2 regions of the Pseudoalteromonas sp. NZS100 genome follow, and region 1 is predicted to be linked to the other one. Evidence: riboswitches for the same ligand, from Rfam matches in the RefSeq annotation. Region 1 holds a riboswitch; the other holds the start of a gene.

What was found. Region 1 has a riboswitch for lysine ahead of lysC (lysine-sensitive aspartokinase 3). Riboswitches for the same ligand answer to the same signal wherever they lie in the genome.
Region 2: linked by a shared signal. The riboswitch ahead of dapA (4-hydroxy-tetrahydrodipicolinate synthase) and the one ahead of lysC (lysine-sensitive aspartokinase 3) in region 1 are both predicted to bind lysine.

What each region holds. Positions count from the first base shown of each region.
Region 1 is NZ_JADYWM010000015.1:79,676-89,194, forward strand. It holds gene I6E69_RS15045 (NAD(P)-dependent oxidoreductase) at 1-45, opposite strand, end outside; gene I6E69_RS15050 (glutathione peroxidase) at 167-727, shown strand; gene I6E69_RS15055 (2-hydroxyacid dehydrogenase) at 816-1,796, shown strand; gene I6E69_RS15060 (sodium-dependent transporter) at 1,890-3,212, opposite strand; gene I6E69_RS15065 (4'-phosphopantetheinyl transferase superfamily protein) at 3,354-4,112, shown strand; gene lysC (lysine-sensitive aspartokinase 3) at 4,172-5,563, opposite strand; lysine riboswitch at 5,639-5,811, opposite strand; gene nhaD (sodium:proton antiporter NhaD) at 5,913-7,160, opposite strand; gene I6E69_RS15080 (hypothetical protein) at 7,383-8,654, shown strand; gene I6E69_RS15085 (hypothetical protein) at 8,658-9,206, shown strand; gene I6E69_RS15090 (ATPase) at 9,203-9,519, shown strand, end outside.
Region 2 is NZ_JADYWM010000010.1:51,915-61,433, forward strand. It holds gene I6E69_RS11970 (PLP-dependent decarboxylase) at 1-561, opposite strand, end outside; gene I6E69_RS11975 (2,3,4,5-tetrahydropyridine-2,6-dicarboxylate N-succinyltransferase) at 561-1,301, opposite strand; gene dapA (4-hydroxy-tetrahydrodipicolinate synthase) at 1,317-2,201, opposite strand; lysine riboswitch at 2,392-2,592, opposite strand; gene I6E69_RS11985 (DNA-3-methyladenine glycosylase I) at 2,784-3,482, shown strand; gene I6E69_RS11990 (YdiU family protein) at 3,491-4,900, shown strand; gene I6E69_RS11995 (OmpA family protein) at 5,291-6,346, shown strand; gene acnB (bifunctional aconitate hydratase 2/2-methylisocitrate dehydratase) at 6,638-9,235, shown strand; gene I6E69_RS12005 (2OG-Fe dioxygenase family protein) at 9,436-9,519, shown strand, end outside.

The DNA.
Region 1 (9,519 bases):
GTAACCCATTACGCCTAAACCTATAAATGCGACTTTCATTGACATAAAAATGACCTATTTAACTGATAACTTAGAAACTAGACCTCGATTATGTCAACCGGTCGATAAAAAAGCGAATGAAAGTCTTTATAAAATTTCCTTAACGGGAAAGGTAAGTAGGTAACCTATGGACAGTATTTATCAATTTAATGCACCACTTTATAACAGCGAAAATTTTCCTCTTAGCCAGTTACAGGGCAAAACCGTCCTTATTGTTAATACAGCGAGTAAATGTAATTTTTCGGTGCAATTAAACGCACTCGAAAAGCTCTATCAGCAATACAAAAGCAATGGTTTTACTGTGCTTGCGTTTCCGTGTAACCAGTTTGGCCAAAATGAGCCGCTTGATAATTTAGCCATTAAAGACTTTTACCAAGATCAATTTAATATCTCGTTTGAGGTATTTGGTAAGGTAATGGTAAACGGGCCAGAAACACATCCGTTGTTTAATTATTTAAAGTCGCATACGCGGGGTATTTCGCAAAACCGTGCAATTAAGTGGAATTTCACTAAGTTTTTAATTAATTCACAAGGGCAACTTGTTGCACGCTATGCACCGCGTACTAAGCCCGAAACGCTTAAACAAGTAATAGAAAATAACTTACTGCAAGCAGCTAAGTTAAGCGCAGCAAGAGGTGGTAAAAAGGTAGCATCAAAAATACCTTTGTTTACGCCAGCTAAGGCTTAATTTAAATCAATAAAATGCGTGTTACTAAAGCACAGGTTTATAAAGTAGTTTATTGTATTGATACTTATTAAGCGTCGAGGCTATTACCATGAACATTGCTTTTTTTAGTACACAAAAGTACGAACTGCCTTTTTTTGAACAAAGTACACGCGATCACCGTGATATAAAAATAACGTATTTTGAGCAATCCCTGAGCGAACAAACGGCTATTTTAGCAAACGGGTTTGATGCCATATGCGTATTTGTAAACGACACTGTAAACGCCACGGTTATTGAACAACTGGCAAGCCAAGGCATAAATACTATTTTGCTGCGTTGTGCAGGATTTAATAATGTTGATTTACCTGCAGCAAAAGCACATAAAATTAAAGTATTACGCGTACCAGCATACAGCCCAGAAGCAGTAGCCGAGCATTGTATTGCACTTATGCTGACGCTTAGCCGTAAAACCCATAAAGCGTATAACCGCGTACGCGAAGACAACTTTGATTTAAACGGATTGCTTGGTTTTAACTTGCACAATAAAACCGTGGGTATTGTAGGTTGCGGTAAAATTGGCCTTGCGCTGTGCAACATTTTAAATGGCTTTGGCGCTAAAGTATTAGTGTGCGACCCTTATGCAAAACCAGGTAATTATACAATTACCGATATAGACACCTTACTTAGCCAAAGCGATGTGATTTCTTTGCATTGCCCTCTAACGGAACAAACTCATCATTTAATAAATGACGAGGCGTTTAGTAAAATGAAAACCGGCGTTATGCTTATTAACACCTCACGAGGCGCACTGCTTGATAGCAAAGCATGCATAAATGCGCTTAAAACTAAAAAATTAGGGTACTTGGGGCTCGACGTTTACGAGCAAGAGTCGGAGCTGTTTTTTAAAAACCACAGCGACGAAATAAACCAAGACGATATATTTTCGCGCTTAGTGAGCTTTAAAAATGTATTAGTAACGGGGCATCAGGGCTTTTTTACCCAAGAAGCACTAACCGAAATAGCAAACACAACCCTACTAAACGCGCTTGAAGTAAATGAAGGTAAACCTTTAACTAATGAGGTTTTATAAAGTTCTTGGCTATACCTAAATAACAGGCATAAAAAAAGCGAATAAGGTGAGCCCTATTCGCTTTTTTGTTTAAAAATTCACTTTAAATAGAGCTTAGCCAAACGCGACGTTTGCAAATACTAAGGTCATTAATATTGGGCAAACAAAACGAATATACTGAGCAAACCAGTAATGTACGCCGGTTGTTGCTTGATGTAATTTATTACCACGCTGCCACATCCAACCTACCGTAATAAAGTAAAACAAGCCCATAAGCGGTAATTGGTATTGGGTAAATAGCATAATAACTAAGCCAAATAACCAATCAAAATTTAATATAATTGCGCTTGCACACACAAGTACAACGGCGCTCACTGCCCATGTTGCTTTAGTGCGACTAACGTTGTGGTTTTCGACTAAAAACGCTACCGGAATTTCAGTCGTCGATATAGTTGACGTAACCGATGCAATAGACATTAATACAAAAAACAATAAACCAACTAATAAACCAATTTCGCCCATGGTGCTAAATAGCTCAGGTAAAATAGCAAAAATTAGTTGCCCTTCGCCAATCAGTTTACCGCCACTAAATACTTCAACACCGTTGTGCTGCGCCACATAAATAGCAGGAATAATAAGTAATCCCGCTAAAAAAGCAACGCCAGTATCAAGTAGTGCAACACCTGCTGTGAGCTTTGGTAAATTAGCATCTGGCTGTAAATACGAGCCGTAAATCATCATACAACCCACACCTAGTGAGAGCGAAAAGAACGCTTGCCCCATTGCGGCAATAATTAAATTAGGGTCGAGTATCTGGCTAAAATCAGGTATTAAATACGCGGCAAAACCTTCGCTTGCGCCTTCGAGTGTTGCAATGTAGGCAATTAAACCAACTAGCAGCACAAGTAACAGTGGCATTAAACGGCGCGACCAGGTTTCGATTCCCGACTTAACCCCTTTTAAAATAATACTGGCAGTTAAAATAAGCATAAGCGGCGTAAATACAAAATTACGCAGCACTGAGTCGCTATGTAAAAACTCGCTTGCGCCTGTAAACCCAAAAAAGGTTGTTATGGGTTCAATAGCGTACGAAAGCATCCACCCTGCCACTATTGAATAAAAACTTAGCATAACAACTGCGCCTGCAAGGCCTATGTAACCGGCTGCTGCACCTACTTTACGGCTAGTGTTTTGCCATGCATCGCCCAATGCTTTTACCGGGTTAGCTTGTGCTTTGTGACCTAAATAAAGTTCGGTATACAGCGCAGGAAGCGCAAGTAAAAATATAACAATAAAATAAACCAGTAAAAAAGCACCGCCGCCATGGTTGGCCGCTTGCGTAGGAAAACCCCAAATATTACCCAAACCCACTGCTGCGCCAGCAGCGGCTAAAACAAAACCAAGTCGGCTTTGAAACCCATCACGCACTTGTGCCATACATCTACAAATCTGTTATTATTTTGATTATTGTGAATTAAACCATATTTCATGCCAGCTGAGTAATAAAATTGTACCCAGCCTTTATTAGTGGCGTTAACCGTTCACAATATCAGCGACTTCTTTTGCTTTAGGGCTTTTATGACTGAACACTATTTTAAAAACGCCTTGAGTATTACTTCAACTCAATTGGCAAATTTGTCTTTAGCGAGTAACAGCATTTTATTATTTAATGCTAAAACACTTGAGCTTAGTGACTTTAATTTGCCCGATTGCTTAAGCCCGTTTGAGTTAAACATTATAAACTGCCGTAAAAGCCCACAAGCTAAGCAAGAGTATTTAGCTACGCGGTTATTGTTAAAACACCTTATTAAAGTAACGCAGCCGCAACATGCGCACGTAGCCCTTAATAAAATAAGTACCGAATTTGACGAGGCAAGCTCAAAGCTGCAAATACACGTAAATGGTGATGTTATTAATACCTGTATTTCGCACTCGCATGGTTTAGTTGGGGTCGCGCTAAATTTTGATAAAAGTGAGTTTGGGTTTGATATTGAAAAAGTAAGCCTAAAGCGCCCGTTTGAAAAGCTCGCTAAGCATTTTTATCATAATGATGAAATTACACTTATTACCGAGCCTACTAATACCCAAGCCCAAGCAGATACGTTTTTTAGAATTTGGACATTAAAAGAGTCACTTGCTAAAGCCACCAGCCGCCCTATTGCAAAATTACTTAGCCCCAATGTGTTTGACGAATTACATAGTGCAAAGCTGAGTGCTTGCAGTAATCGCGTTACTGTAGCTGATAGCAGTGACAGTAATGTTTGTTTTGATGTGAGTGTGGTGCATAGAAAAAGCATCGACTGGCGATGCTTTTTATTAACTGATTTTGTTAAGTAACTTTATTAAGTGACTTTACTAGTTAACTTTACTAGGTGATTATCCTGAATAACAGTTACTTACGCAGCAAAATCGTTTTCTAATAAACGGCTATGGATAGACTGTACTACGTTATCTGACTCAGTTTGCTCTACTAAAAAGCACAGGTTGTGCTTACTAGCACCGTGACAAATTAATCGAATGTTAAAATCTTTTAGCACACTCATTAAGTTCATTTCGTGTTGGCGTAATTGAATCTCAGAGCCAATAAGTGCCACCAATGTTAGGTTGTTTTCTACCGAAACATGGCAAAACTCTGCAAGCTTATCTAGGCATTCTTGATCAAGCTCTGGGCGCGAGGCGTTTTGCGCGTTATCAAGGGTTATAGCTACACTGATTTCTGATGTGGTTACCAAATCTACCGATATATTGTATTCACTTAATAGTGTAAATACGCGTGCTAAAAAGCCGCTTGCTAGGAGCATTTCTGGGCTTTTAAGCGTAAGCAATATTTGGTTTTTACGTTGCGTTACTGCGCGTATACCTGGTTGCTGCGATTTTTCGCGCTCAATCCACGTACCGCCACGCTCTGGCTCGCGGCTAGAACCTACAAACACGTTAATGTGGCTACGGCTCGCTGGTAAGATAGTTGCTGGGTGTAATACTTTTGCGCCAAAGGTTGCCATTTCAGCGGCTTCGTCAAAACTTAAGCGTGCAATAGGCGTCGCTTTTGCGCACAAACGCGGGTCGGTGCTAAAAATGCCCACTACATCGGTCCAAATATGCACGCTTTTAGCGTTAATCGCCTCTGCTAGTAATGCAGCGCTATAGTCTGAACCACCTCGTCCTAGCGTTGTGGTTTGGCCGTATTCGTCACTACCAATAAATCCCTGAGTTACAATTACTTGAGCGTCTAATAACGGAATTAAATGCTCTTTAGCAGCTTGCGCTGTGGCTGCAACATTGGGCGTTGCTTTGCCAAATTGGCTGTCGGTTTTAAGCACCTTGCGCACATCAAAGCGATCGGCATTTAAACCTTGTAAACGCAGTACCTGAGCAAACAAATACGACGATAAACGCTCACCAAAGCTAAGTAGCTCGTCGTGTTGCTGATCGGTTGTTAGTGGCTCTTGAGCCAATGTTTGAAATGCTTTTAAGGTTTCGTTAAAGCCAACCGCTAAATCGGCATCTAGCGATAATTCATCTAAAATAGTTTGTTGAATAGCAAGCACGCCGTTTATGTGTTCTTGGCGCTCACTTGAGGTAATGCTTGATTTACACAGTGCAACTAAGTGATTAGTTACGCCGGCACTGGCGCTCACGGCAACAATACGTACGCTTTTATCTGCAACAATAATTTCGCTACAGCGACTCATCGCTTCAAAATTTGCAACACTGGTTCCGCCAAATTTGGCAACGATGTAATCTGATTTTGCGCCTGATACTGTTTGTGGCACTGATTGGGTAGTCATTTAGTCTCCTTTCGCGGTATCCAAACCGCAATAAAACAAGAAGAACTTGGCAAAGGAATGCTTGAAGATAAGTCCACTGCCAGAAGCTCTCCACCTATATTGGTGACAGTTTTGAGGATTCAGCCCCATAAACCGAAAAACAATGACGACGTACCATTATTTTCCTCGGCGAGTACTTCCCTCCTTAATGATCATCGGCTTTCGTCGCCTAACATTAAGTACCTAAGTATCGCACCTCTTCTGAATGCTTTATTAACCAGTGGCTAATAAAACAAAACCCCACTAAGTAGCGGGGCTTTGAAAGTTATCGTTTAGACGTCTAGCTGTCAAGCATTTAATAATTTATGAGTTAAATAAAACTGCCCATGTAATACGAGCCCGCATATCCAACCGTGTAACAAATTAATAAATGTAGCGATAAACGCAAGTAGCTCATAAAGGTAAGCGCTTTAACTTTACTCATGGCAATAATGCCCGCAGCCGACCCAATAATAAGCATTGAACCGCCCACGCCCGTTGCATACGTAAACGACAACCAGTGTTGTTGGCTCATTACTATATCGGCTTTTAATAATGCAGCGGTAAGCGGTACGTTATCGACCCCTGCTGATAATATGCCCATTAAGTAGTTTGCGTACTCAGGTGCCATTACCGTGTATAGGTCGGTAAATTTACTCAACATACCAATTTCTTTAAGTGCGCCTACAAGTAAAAGTACACCTACAAAAAACAATAATGTGTCGTATTCTATATCGCGAACAAAATCGATTATGTCTTTGTTTATGTCTTTTTTGCGCATTAAAAATTGCGCCACTAAAAACATCACTGATAAGCCAAACAAAAAGGTTAATAGAGGCGGTACGCTGTAAATTACACTCAGCGTAAGTGTGCTCACTACGGTAGATAAAAATATAACAGCAATGGTTATGTCGGTTTTTTCAATGCGGGTTTTACCTGCACTAGCAAACTCAACACGCCCTTTCATACCGATAGACAGTAACGCGGCAAGCAGCATAACGCTTGCAAGTGCTGGCGCTATAAGTAGTAATAAATGAGCAATGGTTACTTTGCCATCTAAAAATATCATTAGTGTGGTTACGTCACCGGTTATTAACGATACCCCACCTGAGTTAACCCCAAACACAATAAGCGTGGCGTATTTAACGAGCTTTTTAGGTTCAAGTTTTAACGACATAACAACCGCAAGCGATATAAGCGTCGCTGTTACGTTGTCTGAAATCGACGAAAACAAAAATGCAAATCCACCCACCAAAAACATGAGCTTTTTTTCGCTAATACTTTTTGGCATAACACGGTGCACAATATTTTCTATAAACCCCTTTGAATTTAAATACGCTACAAAGGTCATTGCAGCCATTAAAAATAGCCATAATGAGGCAATTTCTAAAATATTTTCATTTAAAAGATGTTGAATCGTATCGGGGCTTTGCCCGTGTAGGGGGTATATAAAAAGAAGAATCCAGCAAAGCGTACCAAAAAACAGCGTGGTTTTAGCTTTATTTACGTGGATTATATCTTCTATAACGATCAGTAAAAATGCAATCGCTATCAGGGTTAGAATAATCGAGGAAACCATGGTAGTTAAACAACCTTTGATATAGTTTTAAAGAACACACAAATAACATTCCATTTCATGTGCCTATTTTCGGCGCGAATTTTAGCACTGCCTCTATGCAAAAACTATTATTAAATGGTCTTAAAAACGAATACTATATACAGACAAGGTTAATTAAAAATACGTAATAATGAGTCTTCTAAAAGAACTCAATAATAAAATACTAGGATGTTGTAACCCCTTATGATCCCAGCTAAAAAGCTGCTAAACACCATAACCGAACATTGGGGTGTATTAGAGCTATTATTTAAACGTTTTAAAATGGCTGACTTTAGCCTAAAAGACGTACAAAACGCGATTAAGCAAAAGCAGCCTACGTGGTCAAACGAACGCATTTATAAAGAAACAAATCGTTTGTTAAACCAAGATATTTTAATTCCACTGGCTAAATCCTCTCAGCTTGAAATAAATCGTGCTATTGCTGATTTTGCTACTTTTTTACTGCAAGAAGAGCATTTAGGTTTAGCGCAAGAAATTAGCGTATTAGTAGAGGACCTAGCTCGTTTAGGTAACCGCCTAGATAACGCTGGCGAAATAGAAGACTTTGACGATTTACGCCGCTACAGCCGCATTATGGATGATCGGGTGCGTAAAATAATGAAGCTCTATACGCACAACGAAAACGCTATTTTAAATATTGTTGAACAAGCCAAATCAAATAATGCAGTGCAATCGCTGCAAAAGCGTTATAAAGCGGTAATAGAAGCCTTTGATGAATACATAGAGCCAATGCTTGAAATGGTTGATATTCGTGGTGAGTTTCATGCATGTTTTACCCTCATTGAAGAGCAAATAAGTAAGCAAATACTGCACATTGAGCGCTCAGGTAAAGCGTATACCGACAAACGCATGCTGGAGCAATTACGTACCCGTATACTCGAAATGCATTTAATGGGCCGAGAAAGCTTACGTAAAAGTGCCGATATGCTTATGCCACTGCGCGAGGAGCTACGCCGTAATAACTTAATTACTCGCCAAGCAGCCAAAGTACTTGGGCTTGTACGTAAAAATGGCGTAGACAATATGCTAAGTGCTGTGCAACCACATTTTGTAAGCGACGCGCAGCGATATTCGCTTGGTCAGCAACGCCATATTGTGGCTTACATGGCAAGCTTGGTTGAATTTGAACACGAAGAATACCAATTGCCTGACCAGCAAGACGTGCCTGCATTTGTTACACCTAATATTCCTGACTACAACGATGTTAAAACCAGCTTTGCTAAGCGCTTTAATAAAAAACGCAAAAAGCCGCAGCCCTTGCTGCAATTTTTAGACGAAAGCTATCCAGATCTCGATGCCGACGAAATGCTATTTTTGTATCAAAAATTGGTCAGCGACAGCGATATTAAAATAATTCAAAGCGATGAAAAAGCCCGCGTAAAAATTGCCGGTCAGCACTTTTCTTTATATCCATTTAATTCAGAGCCTCAGCCAGATCAAAAGGCAGGTAAATAAACCATGACACACATAAACTTAGACGAGCTAACCCATCTACAAGCCATTAATAAAAAATTAGTAGCGGGTTATCACATTTGCGAGCAAGACAACGTAATGTGGCAAGAGCTTGACCAACACATAGAAGACTACACCGCCCTATTTACCGCTTTAGGTAACGATTTAAAACACGACAGCCGTGGCTTTTATTATTTTGGTAGCGACGAAAGCACACCCAATATGGGCAAAATATCTCGCGCTATCGCGCTCACCATTTACATTTTAATTGAGCACTACGCCAATACGGGTAAAGACCCAATGCGCGCATTGTTTGACGACATAAACGATTTAGAGCTTATGCAAACGCTGGTGCAAATTAACAAACATTTGTTTGATCAGCTTGAGATATTTTCGGGATCGGACCTACGTAAAGACGTTTACCTGCGCATGGTGCGCTTAGGTTTAGCCCGTGAAGTAGAAGGCGGCTTTATGCTACAAGCGCCAATTCACCGCTACATAGATGCACTCATGGAAGTAAACGAAGAAACCTATTTAACAGAGGACGAGGAATGAAAAATCTATACGGACTAAGCAAACTCGCCCTACTTAACACCGCAGGCTATGCAAAATGTGTGATCCCGCTTGATAAAAGCAGCTCTATTTGCGCGCCTAATAACACAGGTAAAAGCTCGGTTATTAACGCCCTGCAGTTCCCGCTTATTAACGATTTACGCTTAACAGAATGGGATGGACACGATTTAGATGAAACTCGTAAGTTTTATTTTTCATCCGATCAGTCGTACATTTTACTAGAAGCTAACTTGCCTCATGGCTCGGTAGTAATAGGCGTTGCGGGACTTGGTAAAATTGCTGGTTACGCGCATCA
Region 2 (9,519 bases), on a different contig from region 1:
AAAAATATGCAGGCCGTCAAATTTAAGTGCAGGGTAGTCAGCTACATTGAGTGCTTGCCACTCATCACAACCCATACCAAACGGCGTAAGGCTATCGCCGCCCAGAGGGTTTTTTTCACCTTCAGGCCAACGTAATTGCACTCGCAGTAATACTTGTAACTGCGTGTTTTGTAGTTGTGCTTGTTGGTTTAACCAACGTACTTGATTGAGGCTTTCTGCTACGAATATACGCACGCCGCGCTCAATAAAGTGTTTAATTTGTTTAGGGCTTTTTGCAGGCCCTGTGTTGAGCACGCGCTGCGAGCTAATACCTTGTGCGAGTACTTGCTCAAGCTCACCTTTACTTGCTACGTCAAAATTAAAGCCAGCACTGTCTAAGCTTTGAATAATTTTAGACAGTGGGTTTGCTTTTACCGCGTACCACAGCTTTACATCGGTTTGCGCAACTAAACGCGCAAGATGCGTGTTTAGTTGATCTAAGTCGTAAACAAAAAAAGGTGTATCAAGTTGTTGTGTAATAGTATTTACAGCGGTTTTGATAGGCGTGCTCAAAAAGCTCATTATCGTAAAACCTCTTCAAGCAATAACGATGCATCGCTTTTCTCGTCGCGGTATTTAACTATTAACGCACACGACATGCTTAGGCCTTGCTCGCGCGCCCATTCGTTTGACGCAGGGCGAGAGCCCGGTATTACAATCGCGTACTCTGGGATTGGCTCGCCTTTATCTAGTTGGCGCTCGTTTACGCAGTCGTATACCGGAATAGTTGCTGATAAACGCACGCCTGGGGCAAGTACTGCGCCTTTTTTTATGACTACGCCTTCAACAATAATACAGCCAGCGCCAATAAAGGCGTCATCTTCAACCACTACTGGGCTTGCACCAATTGGCTCAAGTACACCACCAAGCTGAACTGCAGCACTTAAATGTACGTTTTTACCTACTTGTGCACACGAACCCACTAATGCGTGGCTATCTACCATTGTGCCTTCGTCGATATATGCACCAATGTTTACATACGCTGGTGGCATAATAATCGTGCCTTTAGCAACATAAGCACCACGGCGAACACTTGAGCCACCTGGCACCATACGAACGCCATCATCAGTACTAAATTCTTGCGGAGCTAAGTTATGTTTATCAACAAAGCCGCCTGCAAACTCAGTATTAGTGCCATTTTTAAAGGCTTCTAAAATGCCTTGCTTTACTTCTACGTTAGCTTGCCATTGGCCGCTTTCGTTTTGTGATGCTGCGCGTACTGCGCCCGATTCTAAATTATTTAATAGTTCTAACCAGCTCATTATAAAAACCTGTATTTAATGCCAAGATAAAATGGTGTTGTTTGCAGTTGCGATGCAATCGGTTTGAGTTAACTCAAGATGTGTTAAAGGTGGACGAAGTTGCGGGCTGCTTAAGCGGCCTTGCAAATGCATTAGTACCTTTACGGGAATAGGGTTTGCGACAGCAAATAGGCTATTAATAGCGCTTGACCACTGGGCAAATAAATTAGGGTGTTGACCACTTAAACTGCGCTTAACAAACTCGTGAGTTTGTTCAGGCCATGCGTTTGCAGCTACCGACACCAAACCTTTTGCGCCAGCTTGAGCAAAATAAGGCATTAGCGCATCGTCGCCACTAAAAATAGCTAAATTAGGCGCCGCTTGGCGGTAAGCTTCAAACTGAGCAATACTGCCGCTCGCTTCTTTTAACGCCCATAAATTTTTATTGTTTTGTAAGTTTTGAATTGTTGCCACTGGGATGCTAACAGCGCTTCGACCCGGTACGTTATAAAGCATACATGGGTGAGCGCTTGCATTTAGTAGGCTTTCAAACCAATGAGTTTGACCTATAGCACCAGGCTTTGCATAAAGCGGTGAGCCAAGTAAAAAGCTATGAATTGGTAGTGTATTACAGTAGTTAACCCACTCAATTTGTTGCTTTAAGTTACTACCGCCCACAGCAACCATGAGTGGTACTGTTGGTTTTAGCTGGCATACGTGTTCAACAATGGCTTGTTGCTCTTTTAGCGTTAGTGCTAAACCTTCGCCCGTACTGCCAAGTAGCAAAATACCGTTATGTGCCGCTTCTTGATCGCTAACCAGCTTAGTTAACGTGTTGTAGTCAACATCGCCGTGTTGATCAAATGGCGTAACGAGCGCGGTCCACAGTGAGTAGTCGTTTAAATTGAAGTTGTTGATCATCTCTCACGAACTTATAATTTGTACCAACTTTATTAAAAACGTGATCATTTAAGCGATAACTAATTTAATGCAATTGGTATTATTCGAAGAGTCAAAAAGCTTTATGGAAGGAGCCGCATTAACGTCGTTCGAACTAATAATTCGAAGAGCGAATGGGCTTAAAATAATAGGGCGCACGGCCTTAATATTTAAGACCAGAAGCTCTCCACCAAACTAACAAGCTGCTTTTTATAAGCAGCTATTGGTGACAGTCGCTAGGGTTCAACCTAGTCGCCCGAAATAAACACCTCGCAAAAGTGGTTACTTCTCGGCGTTAATTCCCCTCACGTATGCTTACTGGAGTTTGCGCTCCTAACATACGCTACCTGAATAACGCACCTCTTCTAGCCCTTTGCACCTGTTTGTAGGGTAAAACTTACAAACCTGTGCAATTTAAATAGGGTAATTACGGCGATTAAAGCATTTTAGCCGTCTAGGTGTCAAGCGACTAAATACAGATTAATTCATCGAAAAGAGGGGTGGTTACGTATTAGGTGCTTTTCTCGTACACTAGCAATATAAGTAGTGAGGTATTTAATTAGTATGGAAAAATTTAGCGATATTTATAAGCGAGCGGTAGAGCGAAAAGGCTCTGAAAAAATGCTTAAGTTATTACTTGCAAAACCGCTATCTAAAAAACAACTAAGCACGTTAAGTGACGACGATTGGCTTGAAGAATTTACTCGAAAAGTATTTCAAAGCGGCTTTTATTGGTCAGTCATAAATAATAAGTGGGCAGGCTTTAGAGAGGTTTTTTGGGATTTTAGCGTTGATAAGTTATTAATGATGCCACCCGATATGCTGGAACAAAAAGCAACGGATGAGCGCATTGTTCGTAACTATAAAAAAGTAAAAACAATTACCGAAAATGCTTACATGATCCACGAAATAGCAGGGGAACATGGCAGTTTTAGTCAGTTTATCGCTAATTGGCCAACAGACGATATTATTGGTTTGTGGGCGTATTTAAAAAAACATGGTTCGCGTTTAGGCGGAAATACAGGGCCTTACGCGTTGCGAGCACTTGGTAAAGATACATTTTTACTATCACGCGATGTAGAGAATTATTTGCGTGCCCATAAAATTATAGACGGCGGCTTACAAACTAAAAAGTCACTAAATGCAGCCCAAGCTTTTTTTAACGAAATGCAAAAGCAAAGCGGCTTAAGTATGCAAGAGTTAAGCTTAATTGTTGCTTATGGCGTAGGTGACAACCGTGTTGGTATAAGTCAGCAACAATAGGAATTACCATGAAATTAGTGCCAAGATACACAGATGTTGCGGAAAACTTCGCGATAGAAGATTTCCCTGCAAGTGTCGCCTCTCCTCAGTTATTGCTGTGGAACGAGAGTTTAGCAAAACAATTTAATATTAACGTTGCGGCTGATTTGCGTGCCAGCACTTTTAGCGGTAACGAAAAACAGGCGATTCCTGCAGTAGCACTTGGTTACTCTGGGCACCAATTTGGACATTTTTCACCACGCTTAGGCGATGGACGAGCGCACTTACTGGGCGCTATTAGTGATGATGAAAACCAGTTATGGGATATTCAATTAAAAGGCTCTGGTGCTACTCCTTACTCAAGAGGTGGGGATGGACGTTGCGCACTTGGCCCTGCTATTCGTGAATACGTAATGAGCGAGGCAATGCATGCACTGGGAGTTAAAACCACACGCTGCTTAGCGGTTGTTGGTAGTGGTGAAACGGTTTATCGTAATCCGCCACAAGCTGGGGCTATCGTTACGCGTGTAGCAACTAGCCATATTCGTGTTGGCTCGTTTCAATATTTAGCGACGCAAGGCGATGTTGAAGGGCTTAAAAATTTAGCCGATTTAGCTATAGAGCGTCACTACCCAGAAATAACCGATACAGGTTCGCAGCGATATTTAGCATTTTTAGGCGCTGTGATTAAAAACCAAGTTAAGCTAGTTGTGAGCTGGATGCGTGTTGGCTTTATTCACGGAGTAATGAATACAGATAATACGCTAGTTAGCGGAGAGACCATTGATTACGGCCCGTGTGCCATGATGAATAGCTTTGATTTTGATACCGTATTTAGCTCTATAGACAAACAAGGCCGCTATGCATTCGGTAATCAACCTAATATAGCTAACTGGAACTGCGCACGCTTAGCTGAGAGCTTAATACCGCTTATTAGCGATGATGACGAGCAAGCGGTTTCATTAATGACGCCATTTATTAATAGTTTTGCTGAGCAGTTTAATACTGAGTTTACGGCTATGTGGGCACAAAAACTGGGTTTAAATGAATCTAGCGATAGTAGTGGCGAGTTAATAGCAGAGTTGTTAACGCTATTAAAAGATAATCAGCTCGATTACACCAATACCTTTGATGCGCTTACTGAATCCTTAAAAGGAGAAAAAAGCGTACCTGAGTCGCTAATTGAATGGAGAGCTAGGTGGGTAAGTTTAACTGACGATAATAGTTATGAAGTAATGAGAGCGGCAAATCCTCGTGTTATACCGCGTAATCATGTGATCGAAGAAATAATTGCACAATATAACGCTACAGGATCTAGCGAGTTACTACAGCGCTTTATAAAAATAGCTGGGAATCCATATTCTAACAGTGAAGAGTTATCAGAGTTTTGCTCTCCACCGACGAATGATAATGACTACCAGACTTTTTGTGGTACTTAATACTTAACTTTAAATATAACCACATGATTAAAAAGAGTCATTTTTTAATCAAACATGCGCATATACCTAGGGGAATGCTAATTCTGGTGGTATTATGCGCACAATTAAAACTAAGCAATATTTCTTTGCATTTATAAGTGCATTCAATTTAATTGCTCTTACATTCCTTGCTAAGTACTAATTTACAAAAACTACTATATTTATTTTTCAATAAAGTTTTAATTTCGCCTATAGTAAGTGGATGTGTGTTGTGACAAGGCATAGAAAAAAAGTTATAAACTTTATTTTTCGTTAAGTATTGATTAACAAAGGCTCAGTTAGTCTATATAAAACTGATTGAGCTAGTATCGATTAGCTACAATTTAAAATTGTTCAAATGGGAAGAAAACAATGAAATTAAAAACACTTACAATTGCAATCGCGTTGGCTGCAACTAGCGCATCTACATTCGCTGCTGATAAAGAAGAAGGTTTCTACATTGGCGCATTTGGTGACTACTATGACGCATCTTGGAAAAACATGCGTGATCAAGCCGGTCTTGACGTAAACGAATCAACTGGCTGGGGTGTTGAAGCTGGTTACCGTTTCAGTGATTACTGGAGCGCACGTCTTGAATATGCAGACATGGATTTTAATGCTTTTGATAAAGTTGCTGGCAACCGTAACAATATTGATGGCGAGCGTTACGGTATTGATGCTCTTTACCATTTAGACGGCGGTCCTTTCTATGGTCTTTTCGGTATTAAAGAAATTGACGTAGTTGATGACAACACATTCTTAAATGCAGGTGTTGGTTACCAGCATTTCATTACAGATGGCTTATTTGTAAATGCTGAAACAGCTGTATATCAAGGTCTTGACCGTGGTTATACAGATGTTGGCGCTAAAATTGGTATTAACTACTTATTTGGCCAAAACTCTGCACCGGTTGAGCAAGTTAAACCTGCTCCTGAAGTTGTTGAAGTAGCTGTAGCCCCTGCAGACAGCGATAACGATAATATTGCTGATACAGATGATAAGTGTCCTAACACACCTATGACTGATGCTGTAGATGGTACTGGTTGTACTTTATATGAAGATAAAGAAGTAACAGTAAGCTTATTAGTGACTTTCCCTAACAATGCTTCTGCAGTATCTACTCAATACTTAAATGATATTGAAAAAGTATCTGCATTCTTAAAAGAGTACCCAGATACAACAGTACTATTAGAAGGTCACACTTCTGCTGTAGGTAAAGCAACTTACAACAAATGGTTATCTAAAAAACGTGCTGATGCTGTAGCTAAGCAACTTGTTGCTGATGGTATTGCTGAAGATCGTATTACTACAGTTGGTTTAGGTGAAGAGCGTCTTAAAAATGATGCAAACACTAAAGCTGCAAACGCAGAAAACCGTCGTGTAGAAGCGCATATCAAAACTATCAAAAACGTTAAAGTTTTACGTTAATTAAATAGTTTGTAATAAAAACCCAGCCAAGTGCTGGGTTTTTTATGCCTGTAATAAATTAATACTAGTTAATGGTAATGATTCTTACTTAACAAGTATTCATGAAAATAGTTTTTACCACAACCACTATTCATAGTATTTATAATCGGTATAATCAGTTGCGCAACTGGATGGATTTTCATCTATCCATAAAAGCTTTATAATTACGCGTTAGAATACTATAAGTATTGGGTAACTTATTTGCGCCCAAAGCGCTACCGGATACTTTCACGTCACCAAGAGGGCAATATTGTGCTACAAGAATATCGTAAACACGTAGAAGAACGTGCCGCGTTAGGTATCGTACCAGCGCCATTAGATGCTCAGCAAACTGCTGATCTTATTGAATTAATAAAAAACCCACCTGCAGGTGAAGAAGAATTCATTTTAGATTTGTTCATTCAGCGTATACCAGCTGGTGTTGATGATGCTGCTTATATTAAAGCGGGATTTTTAGCAGCTGTAGCTAAAGGTGAAGCTAATTCTCCACTTGTTTCTAAAGAAAAAGCGGCAGAATTATTAGGTACAATGCTGGGCGGTTACAATATCGCGCCAATGATTGACCTACTTGATGACGAAACACTTGCACCAATCGTAGTTAAAGGCCTTTCAAATACATTACTTATGTTTGATGCGTTCTACGATGTTGAAGAAAAAGCAAAAGCGGGTAATACATTCGCTAAGCAAATTATTGAGTCTTGGGCAAATGCAGAATGGTTTACTAATAAGCCAGCTGTTGCTGAAAAGATCTCAGTTACTGTATTTAAAGTGACTGGCGAGACAAATACTGATGACTTATCACCAGCACCAGATGCATGGTCTCGTCCAGATATCCCACTTCATGCTTTAGCAATGCTAAAAATTGAACGTGATGGAATTACACCAGACAAGCCAGGCGAAGTAGGTCCAATCTCTCAGCTTGAAGAATTAAAAACTAAAGGCTTACCACTTGCATATGTAGGTGATGTTGTTGGTACTGGTTCTTCTCGTAAGTCTGCAACTAACTCTGTACTTTGGTTCATGGGCGATGATATCCCATTCGTACCAAACAAGCGTGTTGGCGGTGTATGTCTAGGTAATAAAATTGCTCCAATCTTCTTCAATACAATGGAAGATTCAGGTGCATTACCAATCGAATTAAATGTTGATGAGCTTAACATGGGTGAGCAAATCGATATTTACCCGTACGAAGGTGTTGTTAAGAGCCACGGTACTGACAAAGTAATCTCAACTTTTGAACTTAAATCTGATGTAATTTTAGATGAAGTTCGTGCTGGTGGTCGTATACCACTTATCATTGGTCGTGGTTTAACTGACAAAGCACGTACATCACTTGGCCTAGGTCCAACTGATGTATTTAAAGTACCAACAGTGACAGAAGTTTCTGAAAAAGGCTTCACACTAGCGCAAAAAATGGTTGGTAAAGCGTGTAACGTTCCAGGTATTCGCCCAGGCCAATACTGTGAACCTAAAATGACAACTGTTGGCTCGCAAGATACAACAGGTCCTATGACACGTGACGAACTTAAAGACTTAGCATGTTTAGGTTTTTCTGCAGATTTAACAATGCAGTCTTTCTGTCATACGTCGGCTTACCCTAAACCAATCGATGTAAACACTCACCATACGCTTCCTGATTTCATCATGAACCGTGGCGGTGTGTCACTTCGCCCAGGTGATGGTGTAATTCACTCATGGTTAAACCGTATGTTATTACCAGATACTGTAGGTACTGGTGGTGATTCACATACACGTTTCCCATTAGGTATTTCATTCCCAGCAGGTTCGGGTGCAGTAGCATTCGCAGCAGCTACAGGTGTTATGCCTCTTGATATGCCTGAGTCAATTTTGGTTCGCTTTAAAGGTGAAATGCAACCAGGTATCACTTTACGTGACCTTGTACATGCAATCCCTTACTTCGGTATTAAAGAAGGTTTATTAACAGTTGAGAAAAAAGGTAAAATTAACGAATTCTCTGGTCGTGTACTAGAAATTGAAGGCGTTGAACACCTAACTGTTGAGCAAGCGTTCGAACTATCAGATGCATCTGCAGAGCGTTCTGCAGCAGGTTGTGCGGTTAAACTTTCTAAAGAGTCTATCGCAGAATACCTAGAATCAAACATTGTTATGCTTAAATGGATGATCTCTGAAGGTTACGGCGATGTACGTACTATTGAGCGTCGTATTACTGCAATGCAAGATTGGTTAGCTAACCCAGAACTAATGGAAGCTGACGCTGATGCAGAGTACAAACATGTACTTGAAATCGATTTAGCAGATATTAAAGAGCCAATCCTTTGTGCTCCAAATGACCCTGATGATGCACGTTTATTATCTGATGTTACTGGCGAGAAAATCGACGAAGTATTCATCGGTTCTTGTATGACTAACATCGGTCACTTCCGTGCAGCAGGTAAGTTACTAGATGGCTTTAAAGGTCGTATCCCAACTCAGCTTTGGGTTGCCCCGCCAACTAAGATGGATAAAGATCAGCTTACAGACGAAGGTTACTACGGTATCTTTGGTCGTGTAGGTGCACGTATCGAAACTCCAGGTTGTTCACTATGTATGGGTAACCAAGCACGCGTTGCAGACAAAGCAACGGTTGTGTCTACCTCTACACGTAACTTCCCTAACCGTTTAGGTAATGGCGCGAACGTATTCTTAGCTTCAGCAGAACTTGCTGCAGTAGCGGCTATTTTAGGTAAACTACCTACTCCAGCTGAGTACCAAGAATACGCAGCGAAGATTAATGCAACGGCTGCAGATACTTACCGTTACTTAAACTTCCACCGTATGCCTGCTTACACTAAAAAAGCAGACAACGTGATTATTCAACAAGCTGTATAACTTTTAGAGTTTGTTTAAAAACCCGCTTCGGCGGGTTTTTTATTGGCTAAAACAAATATTAGATAGTTCATGCTTCTTTTTTTGTATTATTGTATTAACTCTAGTCTTAAATTGCTTTTAAAGTAATTAATCGCGCAAAAATTCCTATCAAAATGCATTAAAATCCTTATCAATATTCTCATTATTTTAGGCGAGATTTTATGACAGCATTAAACAACCAGAATTTATTGCAACTACGTTTTGTTAACCAAGCAAATATTGATTTGGTTAAACCTTCTTTTGAT